4 regions of the Proteiniborus sp. MB09-C3 genome follow, and region 1 is predicted to be linked to each of the others. Evidence: predicted binding sites of a transcription regulator. Region 1 holds the regulator's gene; each other region holds the start of a gene.

The links. Region 1 encodes NrdR, which represses ribonucleotide reductase genes. Its sites were predicted from a motif close to CACNANATNTNGTG; they were not measured.
Region 2: QO263_RS16000 (ribonucleoside triphosphate reductase) is a predicted target of NrdR. The motif match lies at 1,420-1,433, and genes of this name have one in related genera.
Region 3: QO263_RS05050 (vitamin B12-dependent ribonucleotide reductase) is a predicted target of NrdR. The motif match lies at 1,566-1,579, and genes of this name have one in related genera.
Region 4: QO263_RS17065 (anaerobic ribonucleoside triphosphate reductase) is a predicted target of NrdR. The motif match lies at 1,596-1,609, and genes of this name have one in related genera.

What each region holds. Positions count from the first base shown of each region.
Region 1 is NZ_CP127161.1:2,834,549-2,837,768, forward strand. It holds gene QO263_RS13865 (sigma-54 interaction domain-containing protein) at 1-499, opposite strand, end outside; gene pgeF (peptidoglycan editing factor PgeF) at 524-1,348, opposite strand; gene nrdR (transcriptional regulator NrdR) at 1,485-1,940, opposite strand; gene QO263_RS13880 (YlmC/YmxH family sporulation protein) at 2,035-2,316, opposite strand; gene sigG (RNA polymerase sporulation sigma factor SigG) at 2,455-3,220, opposite strand, start outside.
Region 2 is NZ_CP127161.1:3,206,751-3,209,970, reverse strand. It holds gene QO263_RS16010 (M28 family peptidase) at 1-469, shown strand, start outside; gene QO263_RS16005 (hemerythrin domain-containing protein) at 665-1,219, opposite strand; gene QO263_RS16000 (ribonucleoside triphosphate reductase) at 1,442-3,220, shown strand, end outside.
Region 3 is NZ_CP127161.1:1,072,168-1,075,387, reverse strand. It holds gene QO263_RS05050 (vitamin B12-dependent ribonucleotide reductase) at 1-1,519, opposite strand, end outside; gene QO263_RS05045 (thioredoxin family protein) at 1,992-2,492, opposite strand; rRNA gene rrf (5S ribosomal RNA) at 2,703-2,819, opposite strand; rRNA gene QO263_RS05035 (23S ribosomal RNA) at 2,897-3,220, opposite strand, start outside.
Region 4 is NZ_CP127161.1:3,470,801-3,474,020, forward strand. It holds gene QO263_RS17065 (anaerobic ribonucleoside triphosphate reductase) at 1-1,453, opposite strand, end outside; gene QO263_RS17070 (class I SAM-dependent methyltransferase) at 1,824-2,534, opposite strand; gene QO263_RS17075 (ABC transporter substrate-binding protein) at 2,622-3,220, opposite strand, start outside.

The DNA.
Region 1 (3,220 bases):
CTATAGATCTTACAAAGCTTTCATTATGACCTCTTAAGTCCTCAAATGTATACTTATTGCCCGTACTTAAAGGCTCTTTTTCTTTATCTCCAATGAGTTCCATCTGCAAATCAACCAGTTGTTCTGAAAGCTTTTGAATATTAGTAACGTTCCTTGCAATTTCCAGTGCTCCTAAAACAGTTTTATCTTTCTTAATAGGAATAGTTGTATTTATTGTAGTTATTTTTTCGCCTTTATAATTTAAGTAGGTCTGAGTTTTATCGAATATCTTCTGCCCAGTACTGACAACACTTAACAAAGTACTTGTGTGCTCATTTAGACTAGGAAATATTTCTAGCAACTGCTGGTTTATAACCTTTTCTTTTTCAATCCCCTCTAATTTAGCCATTGATTCATTATAAAATATGGTTTTTCCATCTGAATCTACAACATGAATTCCTACATCTATATGCTGCAAAATTTTTTGCAGTAGAAGCTTTTCAAATTCATGTGACCTCATACAATCATCCCTTTTATTGTCGAATTATATAAGCTGTATTAAAGCAGCCATTCTTCCTGTTCTTCCATTTTCCTTTCTATAGGAAAAAAACTTATCATTATTGCAGCCAGTACACAGTCCACATATGGTAATATTTCTACTTAATATTCCATTTTCCTCTAATATCTTTTTATTTGCTTTCCACAAGTCTAACCTCCATGTTTCTGTAGACTCTTTCATAAGCACTTCTTCAGTAAATGGTAGACTCTCATTGAATTTATCGTATACATCTTTTTTAACTGTATAACAGCAAGACCCAATTGATGGACCTATGCCCACCAGTATATCCTTAGAGTTTGAACCATAAGCCTTTTTCATTGTGTCAATCATTTTTTCTCCTATCCTTGCTACAGTGCCCTTCCAGCCAGCGTGTGCAACTCCTGCAACATTTTTAACTTTATCAAGGAAAAATAGGGGAACGCAGTCTGCATAAAAAGTTAAAAGCATAAGGCCTCTTACATTAGTTAGAAGCCCATCTATTTCTTTATAATCCAAAGGCTTATCTAAGCCCTTACCTGCATCTTCTTCTGTTACAATTCTTATAGTTGTAGCATGTACTTGATCAGATAGTACCATTTTTTCTAGGGGAACGTTAAAAGCATCTGAAATGCTTTGGAAATTTCTTATTATATTTTCTTTTTCATCTTTTGTATTTAAGCCTAGATTTAATGTGTTAAAAGGCTTAGGGCTTACTCCGCCTATTCTAGTAGTAAATCCGTGCTTAACAAGTCCTGTCTGTTCAAAGCTAGGTATTATATAATAGTGCAGTCCACCTATTTCTCTTAGTTCAAAGCCTATATTTTCGTTCACAGTATCACCTCTTTTAACTTTTTTTGAAATGCAGTATGAAACATAATGGGAATACTAAACGCACTTCCAAATAAAGCCATAATTCTTAGTAACATGCTTCTCTGCCTAAAATACTTGAAAAGGACTCAAAAGAGTCCTATTTTTCATCAAGTATTTTCTTAAGCTCATCCATGAATGTATTCAAATCTTTAAACTGCCTGTATACAGAAGCAAATCTAACATAGGCAACCTCATCAATGTTTTTGAGTCTATTCATAACCATCTCTCCTATGAGATCTGTAGTTATCTCTCTTTCCATAGAGTTAAAAAGCGTCTTCTCTATTTCATCCACCATATCTTCAATAGCCTTCATAGAAACTGGTCTCTTTTCACAGGCTCTAATTATCCCATTTAGGAGTTTATTTCTATTATATGATTGTCTATTTCCATCTTTTTTAATTACTACAAGGGGTATGTCCTCAATCTTTTCATAAGTTGTGAATCGCTTATTGCATTTAATACATTCTCTCCTCCTACGAATAGCTTGTCCTTCATCAGTAGGCCTAGAATCAACTACCTTGGATTCATAATAATCACAATAGGGGCATCTCATCTTTTTTCCTCCCTTTAAGCCAAAGTCTTAATCAAATTATATTATATCTTTTCTTTAATGTCTACATATAATCATCTTCTATACTTGATTATTTCTACTCTTCCCTATTTTCTCCTCCATAAAATAAATAATCCTCAGTATTTATATTAAGATCTACTAAGATAACATCTGAGCCTATTCTAACAATATTCTGCCATCTGATAACATAATCTTGATTTTTGCCAAATAAACCTAGTATTCTTCCTGGTCCTGGTAGGACAATAGCATCAATTGTTCCCTTCTCTAGATTTACTTCTAAATCTGATATGAATCCTATCCTAGTCCCATCCTTTACATTTATTACTTCCTTTTCACGTAAATCAGTAGTCTTTACCATTGTTTCACCTTCTTTTCAATATTTATATACTATATATATACTATGTAAGCCTATAATATTATTCCTAATATTTATCCTGTGAAACAATGGTAAATTATCAACAATTGAATATTAATTTTAATTAATCTTCTGTGCTAGTTAAATTAATTTTCTCATATGTTTTAAAGCTGTTTTCTCTAGTCTTGATACTTGAGCTTGAGATATTCCAATTTCCTCAGCAACCTCCATTTGAGTCTTTCCTTCATAAAACCTTAGATTAAGAATGAGTTTTTCTCTATCATTTAGCTTTCTAATGGCTTCCCTCAAAGCTATCTCCTCCAACCAAGTCTCATCTTCACTTTTTTCATCACTGACTTGATCCATAACATATATTGCATCCCCACTATCATGATATATAGGTTCAAATAGAGATATTGGATCTTGAATAGCATCCAAAGCAAAAACTACTTCTTCTTTTGGTAAACCTAATGCTTCAGCTATTTCAGATATAGTAGGTTCCTTTGAATTTTTATTTACCAAATGATCCCTTGCCTGCAATGCTTTATATGCTATATCCCTTAATGATCTACTAACTCTTATTGAATTATTATCACGTAAATATCTTCTTATTTCTCCAATAATCATAGGAACAGCATATGTTGAAAACCTAACATTTTGTGATAGGTCAAAATTATCTATTGCTTTTATCAGTCCTATACATCCTACTTGGAACAAATCATCGACATGCTCGCCTCTTTTACTGAATCTTTGAATGACACTTAGAACTAATCTCAGATTTCCTTTTACAAACTCTTCCCTTGCACTCATATCACCTGCATGTATTCTATCAAATAGCGCTCTCATTTCAGTATTAGTAAGTACTGGTAGTTCAGAGGTGTTTACTCCGCATATTTCTACTTTATTT
Region 2 (3,220 bases), 370 kb from region 1:
GATGGAGATAGCAAGAGTACTGAAGGAAGGAAAATATAAGCCGAAAAAATCTATTCTTTTTATTGCCTTTAATGGAGAAGAAGAAGGTCTATATGGTTCATATCATTATGTTAATAGTCCACTATATCCGCTAAATAAAGAAACAACAGTTATGATCAATTTAGATATGATAGGTTCAAAAACTGAAATGCCTCTCACATTATTGAGCTTTGACAATATTAATACTAAACTAAGGGAAGAGTTCTATAAGTATTCAAAAGTACTAAAAATTGATTGTGCACAAGAGGCAGGGCAGGGAAGTGATCACGATTCTTTTGGTGCTAAAGGCATAGATTCATTATGTTTGATCAATATGGATTTAAAAAATGGATATCATACACCAGACGATACAATAGATAAGATAGATGAAAAACGAATTGCAGAAATAGCTAAGCTTGTACTATATTATTTGGATAAAAATGCTTTTTAATAGATAATATATAATATTTGTAAAGTAAAAATAGTTGTCATCCTGAACGTAGGCTCAAAAGCGCTCCTAACTGATTTCCTGACAGACAGATACTAAGGTTGGTTCGTAGGACACTCATAATTATAGTCCCGGCGGACAGATATTAAGATTGGTGAAGGAGATAAAGTTTTTTGCTACGTTCAGAATGACGCTTATTTATATATATTTCTTTTCTAAATCCCTTGCCAATCTAATATACTTTTCCTTAGTTTCTATATGCTCCTTGTTTTCTTCATATTCTTTAAATTCTCTATCTAATTTATTTATAGTTTCTTCTTTTAGATTTTTTTCTGCATATTTGTATAGCATATTGTCTTCCTTGAATATGTGTTTTTCCAAAAGATTTGCATATCCCATAGCATTTGATATTATGTCAACTTTAGCTTCATTATTACCTTCCTTATATGCTTTTAAGGCAGCTTCAAGCTCTCTAACAAAACTTCTTCCATAATCATGCTCAATAAGCATTCCTTGAACTGGGCCAGAGCCTATTTTATCAACTAGTTCTGTTGCCATGTCTTTAAATAACATATCTTCTTCTTTCCCATGGTGATACTTGTCTGCATAATTTCTTATAAAATCAATAATTGAAATCAGATCATCGTGTGGAATTTCTTTTCCTTCAACAATATCTACACATATTTTTCTTATTATTCTAAGCACTTTCTTAATATTATCATGCTCGTTTACGAGAATCTCAATTGTGTTCATAAATATCACTCCCAAATAATCTTTACTTTATTATTATCCGCAAAAAATAATAATAAACATTAAATAATTTTATCTTAGTTCTTATGTCCTAAATATTAAAAAAACATAAAAAAAGCACGAGATCAGTTGTAAATAAATTTTATTTAATCTATAATATTATATATGAATATACAATATATATGTATCATAAACATTGATACCACAATATAGGGGGGCTATACCTTGATTACTAGGGTTCAGAAAAGGAACGGAGATATTGTCGACTTTGATGTAAAAAAAATAGAAAACGCAATATTTTCAGCAGCAAAATCAGTTGGTGGAGATGATAGAGAAACTGCTGAAAGACTATCAAAAATGGTAGTTAGCATAGTAACAGAAGCTTTTGGAGCAAGTATACCATCTGTTGAAGATGTTCAAGACATAGTTGAAAAGGTTCTGATAGAAGAAGGACATGCCAAAACTGCAAAAGCGTACATATTATACAGAAGAAAGCATGAAGAGCTAAGAGAAACTAAAAATCTTTTTATGGATGCAGAGACACTGATAGATGAATATGTATCGCTAGATGATTGGAGAGTAAATGAAAATGCTAATATGGGATTTAGCTTACAAGGGCTAAATAATCATATTGTTGAGTCTATAACTAAAAAGTATTGGTTAAATAAAATATATAGAAAAGAGCTAAGAGATCCACATATCAAAGGAGACTTGCATATTCATGATTTAGGCCTATTGGCCCCATATTGCTGTGGATGGGATTTGGAGGCTCTTCTCTTATGTGGATTTAAAGGTGCTAGTGGAAAAATCGAATCTTTACCTGCAAAACACTTACAATCATTTTTAGGGCAGCTTGTAAACTGGCTATATACACTTCAAGGAGAGGCGGCGGGTGCACAAGCTGTCAGTTCTTTAGATACTTATGTGGCTCCATTTATTTATTATGACGGGCTAAGCTATGATGAAGTGAAAAAGATAGTGAAGAGTTTTGTATTCAATCTAAACATACCTACTAGGGTTGGATTTCAAACTCCTTTTACTAATATAACCTTAGACATTACTCCACATCCAATGATTAAGAATATGGAGGTTATCATTGGAGGCAAGAGAAAAGATAAAACCTATGGAGAATTCCAAAAGGAAATGGACATGTTCAATAAGGCATATAGCGAGGTAATGATGGAGGGAGATGGAGCAGGCAGAAGCTTTAGTTTTCCTATACCTACAATAAACATTACTAAGGATTTTCCTTGGAATTCAGAAGTGGTTGATTCCATTATGGAGATGACTAGAAAGTTTGGTACTCCATATTTTGCAAACTTTGTAAATAGTGACTTAAGTCCAGAAGATGTAAGGAGTATGTGCTGTAGACTTAGGCTTGATAATCGTGAGCTTAGAAGAAGAGGTGGAGGATTATTTGGTGCAAATCCGCTTACAGGCTCTATAAATGTGGTTACATTGAATATGGGACGTATAGGATATTTAGCCCACTCAGTAGAGGAATTTAAGAAAAGAGTTAGAGAGCTAATGGAAATATCCAAGGAAATATGCGAAACAAAGCGTAAGGTACTTGAAAGATACATGGATGCAGGACTTTACCCTTATTCTAGATTCTATCTTCAAGCTATTAAGGATGCAGAGGGAGAATATTTTAAGAATCACTTTAGTACTATAGGATTGAACGGAATGAATGAGGCATGCATTAATTTACTTGGAAAAGATATCACAACAGAAGAGGGCAGAGACTTTGCAATAGATATAATGGAGTTTATGAATAGAGTAATCCAGATATTCCAAGAGGAAACAGGAAGCCTCTGGAATCTTGAAGCCTCTCCAGCAGAAGGAGCTGCTTACAGATTTGCAAGAATGGATAAAAAAATGTATCCTAAGATATTTACTCAGGGAACAGATGAACCATATTATACAAACTCTACACAGCTTCCAGTAGATCATACTAAAGATATATTTGAAGCAATCGAACATCAGGATAAGCTTCAAACATTA
Region 3 (3,220 bases), 1.8 Mb from region 1:
GCCATATAGGAGATATGTCATGTGCTGTTACAAAAACATTCTTTACATCCTCCGGAATCTCATCTATATGTGCTAATGTACCCTCAGAAGCTATTCTCTCCATTAGCTCATCTGAATAAAATCCCCTCTCCTTTGCTACTTCTTCAAAATAAGGATGTACCTCTACAAGCTTGTCATTATCCATTACATTACGTACAAATGAAATTGCAAATAATGGTTCTATTCCGCTGCTAGCTCCTGCTATGATGCTTATAGTTCCAGTTGGTGCAATTGTAGTAGTAGTGGAGTTTCTTAGCTCAATACCATTTGCCTTAAATATGCTTTTTTCGTGTGCAGGAAAAGTCCCCCTCTGAGCAGCTAGTTCAGACGACTTCTTCTTTGATCTTTTATCTATAAACTCCATGATTTTTTCTGCTAATTCTACAGCTTCATCTGAATTATATGGCAGTCCTAAATAAAATAATATATCTGCAAAGCCCATTATTCCTAGGCCTATTTTTCTAGTGGATTTAGTCATATTATCTATTTCTTCTAGTGGATATTTATTTACATCAATTACATTGTCTAAAAAATGTACAGCTTTATCTACTGTTTCTCCAAGTCTTGCATAATCTAGTTCATATTTTAAGCCATTTTTCTTAATCATCTTAACTAAATTAATTGAACCTAAGTTACAAGATTCATAAGGAAGTAATGGCTGCTCTCCACAGGGATTAGTACTTTCCATCTCCCCTAATCCAGGTGTTGGATTAGCTTTATTTATTCTGTCTAAAAATATTATTCCAGGTTCTCCATTATTCCAAGCCATACTAACTATATTATCAAATACTTCTTTTGCATTTAGTGAACTCACTGGCTGCTTAGTATGCGGATCTATTAATTCATAACTTTCGCCTTTTTCTACAGCTTCCATAAATTTTTCGGTTAATCCAACGCTTATGTTAAAGTTAGTAATTTCACTTGTATCTTGTTTACATTTAATAAATTCCATTATGTCAGGATGGTCTACTCTAAGGATTCCCATATTGGCTCCTCTTCGTGTTCCTCCTTGTTTTACTGCCTCAGTTGCTGAATTAAAAACCTTCATAAAACTAATTGGTCCTGAAGCTACTCCTCCAGTTGACTTAACTGATGAGCCTCTAGGTCTTAATCTTGTAAAACTAAAGCCTGTTCCTCCGCCACTTTTATGTATTAATGCCGCATTTTTTATGGCATCAAATATACCTTCCATGGAATCTTCAATAGGTAATACAAAGCATGCTGATAACTGTCCTAATTCTCTTCCTGCATTCATAAGAGTTGGTGAATTTGGTATAAATTCTAGATTAGTCATCATATCAAGAAAAACATTCTCTGTATCTTCTATATCTGCACTTTCATCATATATTTTATCTGCCTGAGCAATGTGCTTTGCAACTCTCTTAAACATATCTTCAGGAGTTTCTATTACATTACCCTCTATATCTTTAGTTAGATATCGTCTCTCTAATACCTTAATTGCATTTTCACCTAATTGCATTAAGCCACCTCCGCAAACTACATTTAGTGTAATTGTTATGTTTATATACTAGATATTGTACCATCTCATGTTTTTAGTGTCAATGACAGCAATACATAATTTTGGTAGATGTCCTGAATACAAGTATGTATTTTTCAATAATTTAAGCAAAGTTGTTGACTTATAATAAAAAAACGAGACTAAAGTAACAATATAAATTAATTCCGCTAGCCCCTACATAAGAAGAGTATTTTATTTCATATTATTTCAGTTACCCTCTATAAAAATACCTCTGAATTAAGTATTTGTTTGACTTAATTCCTGCCTAATTCCAGGCTTATCTGGAACTGAATACATACCATTTACCGGTTGATAATCGTAAAGGCAGGTTTTTTTAATATAGGATTAAGCGTCCTTTAATGATGCTCATGAATTAAATAGAGTACTTACTCAGGAAGCATGTTTAGTAAACAAAAAAGGAGCTTTTGCTCCTTTAGATTATTTCAAGAATATCTTTTAAAGTTTCCTGTGCATATTCACCTTTTCTGTATTTCCTCATGGTTACTATTATATTAGGTTGATTTCCTTTAGATACTACTTCCGTTACTTTTTTTGGATGTTCAACAAAACTGCCTAATTCTTTAAAGTTTTCATCATAAAAAACAAAAGTAGGTACTTTAACAATTCCATTATGAGTATATCTGCTGAAAAAGCCTTCATTTCCATCTTTTTTAACGATAGAAATATTAATATTTGGATTTAGCTCTTTCATTTTTTCTAATACAGGTACATTTATCATGCAATCAGGACACCACATTTCAGCACATACGAGTATGTTTATAACCTTATCAATAGATTTAATTCTTTCTATGTATTCATCCTCAAAGCTGATGGAATTAAGAATCTCTAAGGTCTTTTCTTTATAAGTACTGGTATCGGTATTTACAAACTCATCAAATGACATGCCTACAGAAAATAGTTCAAAACCATTCACTTATATTCCCCCCTTATAATATATAAAAAACCATGATATATAAAAACTATCCTGCTAAATTGTATTTCTTTTTTTATTAAATTATAATACATATTATTTTAAAATCAACTAGTATTATGTGGAATAAAGAGAAAATGTTCAAAAAATAAAAAAATCCAGCACGAGTATATTACTGGCTGTACATAGTTTTAATTTCCCAAAAAACAATAAATCCAGCAACGTCCTACTCTCCCAGGCGGTCTCCCACCAAGTACCATCAGCGCTGAAGGGCTTAACTTCTGTGTTCGGTATGGGAACAGGTGTGACCCCTTCGCTATTGTCACTGGATTTATGCCCTAATTTAATAAGGCTTCATATATTTAATTTAAGGCTTATACCTTAAAAACTACACAGCGTCCATATTTCTGGTCAAGCCCTCGACCTATTAGTATCGTTTAGCTTAAAGCATTGCTGCTCTTACACCTACGACCTATCAACCAGTTAGTCTTTCTGGGGTCTTACTCTGTTTACCAGATGGGAAATCTTTTCTTAAGGGGGGCTTCGCGCTTAGATGCCTTCAGCGCTTATCCCTACCAGACTTGGCTACTCAGCCATGCCCTTGGCAGGACAACTGATACACTAGTGGTCTGTCCATTCCGGTCCTCTCGTACTAGGAACAGCTCCTTTCAAATTTCCTACGCCCACGACAGATAGGGACCGAACTGTCTCACGACGTTCTGAACCCAGCT
Region 4 (3,220 bases), 640 kb from region 1:
CTATTCTTGGAAGGTTAATTGTTGTAAAGCTTAAGTTTCCCCTTCCGTACACTATCTCTCTTGATGGATCATGTTCATTTGCAATTACCCTTGTTCTGCAACCCATATAAGCTATTTCAGTCTCAGGCTTACCTTCTTTGTAATACTTAAGATTAAATGGAGCATCAATAAATGAGAAGTTAGGAAATAGCCTTTTAGCACTTACTCTGCATGCAAGCTTAAATAGATCGTAGTTAATATCTCCATTATTATAATTCAAGCCTTCTTTCACCTTAAATATCTGTATAGGAAATATAGGAGTCTCTCCATTGCCAAGACCTGCCTCTGTAGCTAAAAGTATATTTTTAACTACCATTCTTCCCTCTAAGGATGTATCTGTACCATAGTTAATAGAACTAAATGGCACCTGTGCTCCTGCTCTGCTGTGCATAGTATTTAAATTGTGTATAAAAGCCTCCATAGCTTGATATGTACTTCTATCTGTTTGAGTATAGGCTCTACTTCTTGCAAACTCTTGAGCTTTTTTTACTAATTCCATATCTTGAAAATGGCTTAATAGAAGCTTTTCTTCAATCTTAATATACTCTTCCTCTAGCTTTAAATTAGGCACAAGATTGTATTCCTTCTCAATTGCATTTACGATATTGTCTACTATTATTCCAGCCTCTTTATTATCTGTAAGCAGCTCTATAGCACTAGATAGATTTTTAATATAGTGTTTCTTATAAGTCTTTTTAACTCCAGGAGCCATTCCATAGTCAAAATTTGGAATACTTTGACCTCCGTGCTGATCATTCTGATTTGACTGTATTGCTATACAAGCAAGGGCAGAATAGCTTTGAATATCATTTGGCTCTCTTAAATGACCATGCCCTGTACTGAATCCATTTCTAAAAAGTTTTTCAATGTCAATTTGACAGCAGGTAGTTGTAAGAGTTAAAAAATCAAGATCATGTATATGTATATCTCCTTCTTTATGGCTCTTGGAATACTCTGGCTTTAATATAAACATATTGTAAAACTGTTTTGCACCTTCCGAGCCATATTTAAGCATAGTTCCCATTGCTGTATCTCCATCAATATTTGCATTTTCACGTTTTACATCATTATCTTCCGCTTCTTTAAAGGTTAGATCCTGATATATTTTCATAATCTTAGTGTTCATTTCTCTCAATCTAGTTCTCTCTGCCCTATAAAGTATATACGCCTTAGCAGTTTCAATCCATTCGTTTTCTATAAGAATCTTCTCAACTATATCCTGTATCATCTCGACTGATGGATTTACATTAATCATTTCCTTTTCAATATAATCCACTGTTTTTTCTGCTAACATAAATGCAGCATCATAATCCTTTATCCCCACAGAGCTTGAAGCCTTGAATATTGCATTTGCTATTTTTTCAATATTAAATGGAACTTCTCGCCCATCTCTTTTAATTATTTTAGTAATCACTTTACTTTCCTCCTCAAAATTGCACATAAGCTATTCTATTGTGTTAGTTAAGTTAATATATATTTTCCTGCATGTAAATGATAGTGTTAAAAATAATATAAAATCTACATTGTTCTATATATGGTATATAAATTTTAACACATACCATATATAGAGGTCAATGGATAGTTTTTAAATATAAATAGCTAATTTATTAGGTTCATGATTATGAATTGAAATTAAATCCTTCTCCTAATATTTCTCAATAAAATAACTCAGCAAGGATTTGCTGAGTTTATTACTCATGGTTATTGCACAATAAAAAAACATTCTTATAGAATAAAGGTTTTTATTTAACTATTTTTAAAACTCTTCATATTTCTGTAACATCTTATTTATCTAGGCTGCCTTGAATTTCAAATATACCTATTGTTTTCTTTCTAGGAATTATGTATGGGTATTCCTTTTCATCTTCACCTGTTTTAACTATCCGTTTAGATAGGAAAAATTCTAAATCCTCTTGACTAATTTCTGGCGAATAGGTTCTAACAAATCTTTGGGCATCTTCTATGGATATAAAGGGTTGACCAAATTTCAGCAAAGCCTTATCAAGGCAATAAGGTATTCCTTTGTCAATTAATTCTTTTTCAACCTTGTCATATGTATTTTTTTTAAATGTTCTATACTTTCTAGGGAATAGTTCCTCTTCATTGTCTTTTCCTACAACAGCAATAAGCTTCTTACAATTAGGAAGAAATCTTTCTATATTACGACTTCCAAAAAAACTTATAAAAATGACATCCCAGCTTTCTTCAATATCCTCACAGTCCATTAAACGTGGTTCAATATTTGTAATTTTTCTTAATTTCATATTTTTCTTTAAAGCATGGATGGCTTCATTGTTGATATCTATACAAGTAATGCTTTCAATGTGTTTACTAAGCTCCAAATCCACAAGACCTAAGCCGCAGCCTATATCACAAAAAGTAGAGTAGCCTTCTAATTTAGGTGCAATTAATTCAGCAACCTTTTTATTATAACCTGTATAAAAATTAGCATCTTGATACCATCTAATGGTATCTGAATTCCAATTAAAATTCATTTTGAATCTCACCCCATTATTTTCAAAGCGGTAAAAAGATATATCTATACCCTTTTACCGCCTGTTATGCAATTATATTTCAAATTTTTATTTTGAATTCTTTATTAAATCATTGTATTGATCTTCTGATAATTCGCAATGGTAGAATAGCTTATAATATTTGGCTGTTTCTTCATATAGATTGTATTGAGCTACTTCTGGATACAGTAGTTGAGTTATCCAAATCATACCCATATAGCGATTAACAGATGGAGGAGTTCCCATCCAATTGTATGGACCCATAGGAACTTCAAAGTATTTGTTGTTTTTAATAGCTTTAAGCTCCTGCCATGCTTTATCTTCAGCTACACCACTATAGTAGCTCCCTGGTGCAAAAATTATAACCTCAGGATCCCATAAAATAATCTGTTCCATGTCTACAGGATTTCCAGAGCCTTTACTTGAAATATCATCTACTACAGCTACATTGTTGCTTACCTGATCTATAATCTCTGCATGGAAAGAATCCTTAGCAAGCACACTAAGCCCATCTTCGCCTACACTATATATTAGGTTAACTTTTCCAGCCTCGCCAACCTTTTTCATTACTTCTTGTGTATTATTATAGATTTCTTCACAATACTGAGCTAATACTTCAGCTTCTTTTTCTCTTCCTAGAAGATCTCCTAGCATTCTGTAGGCTTTTC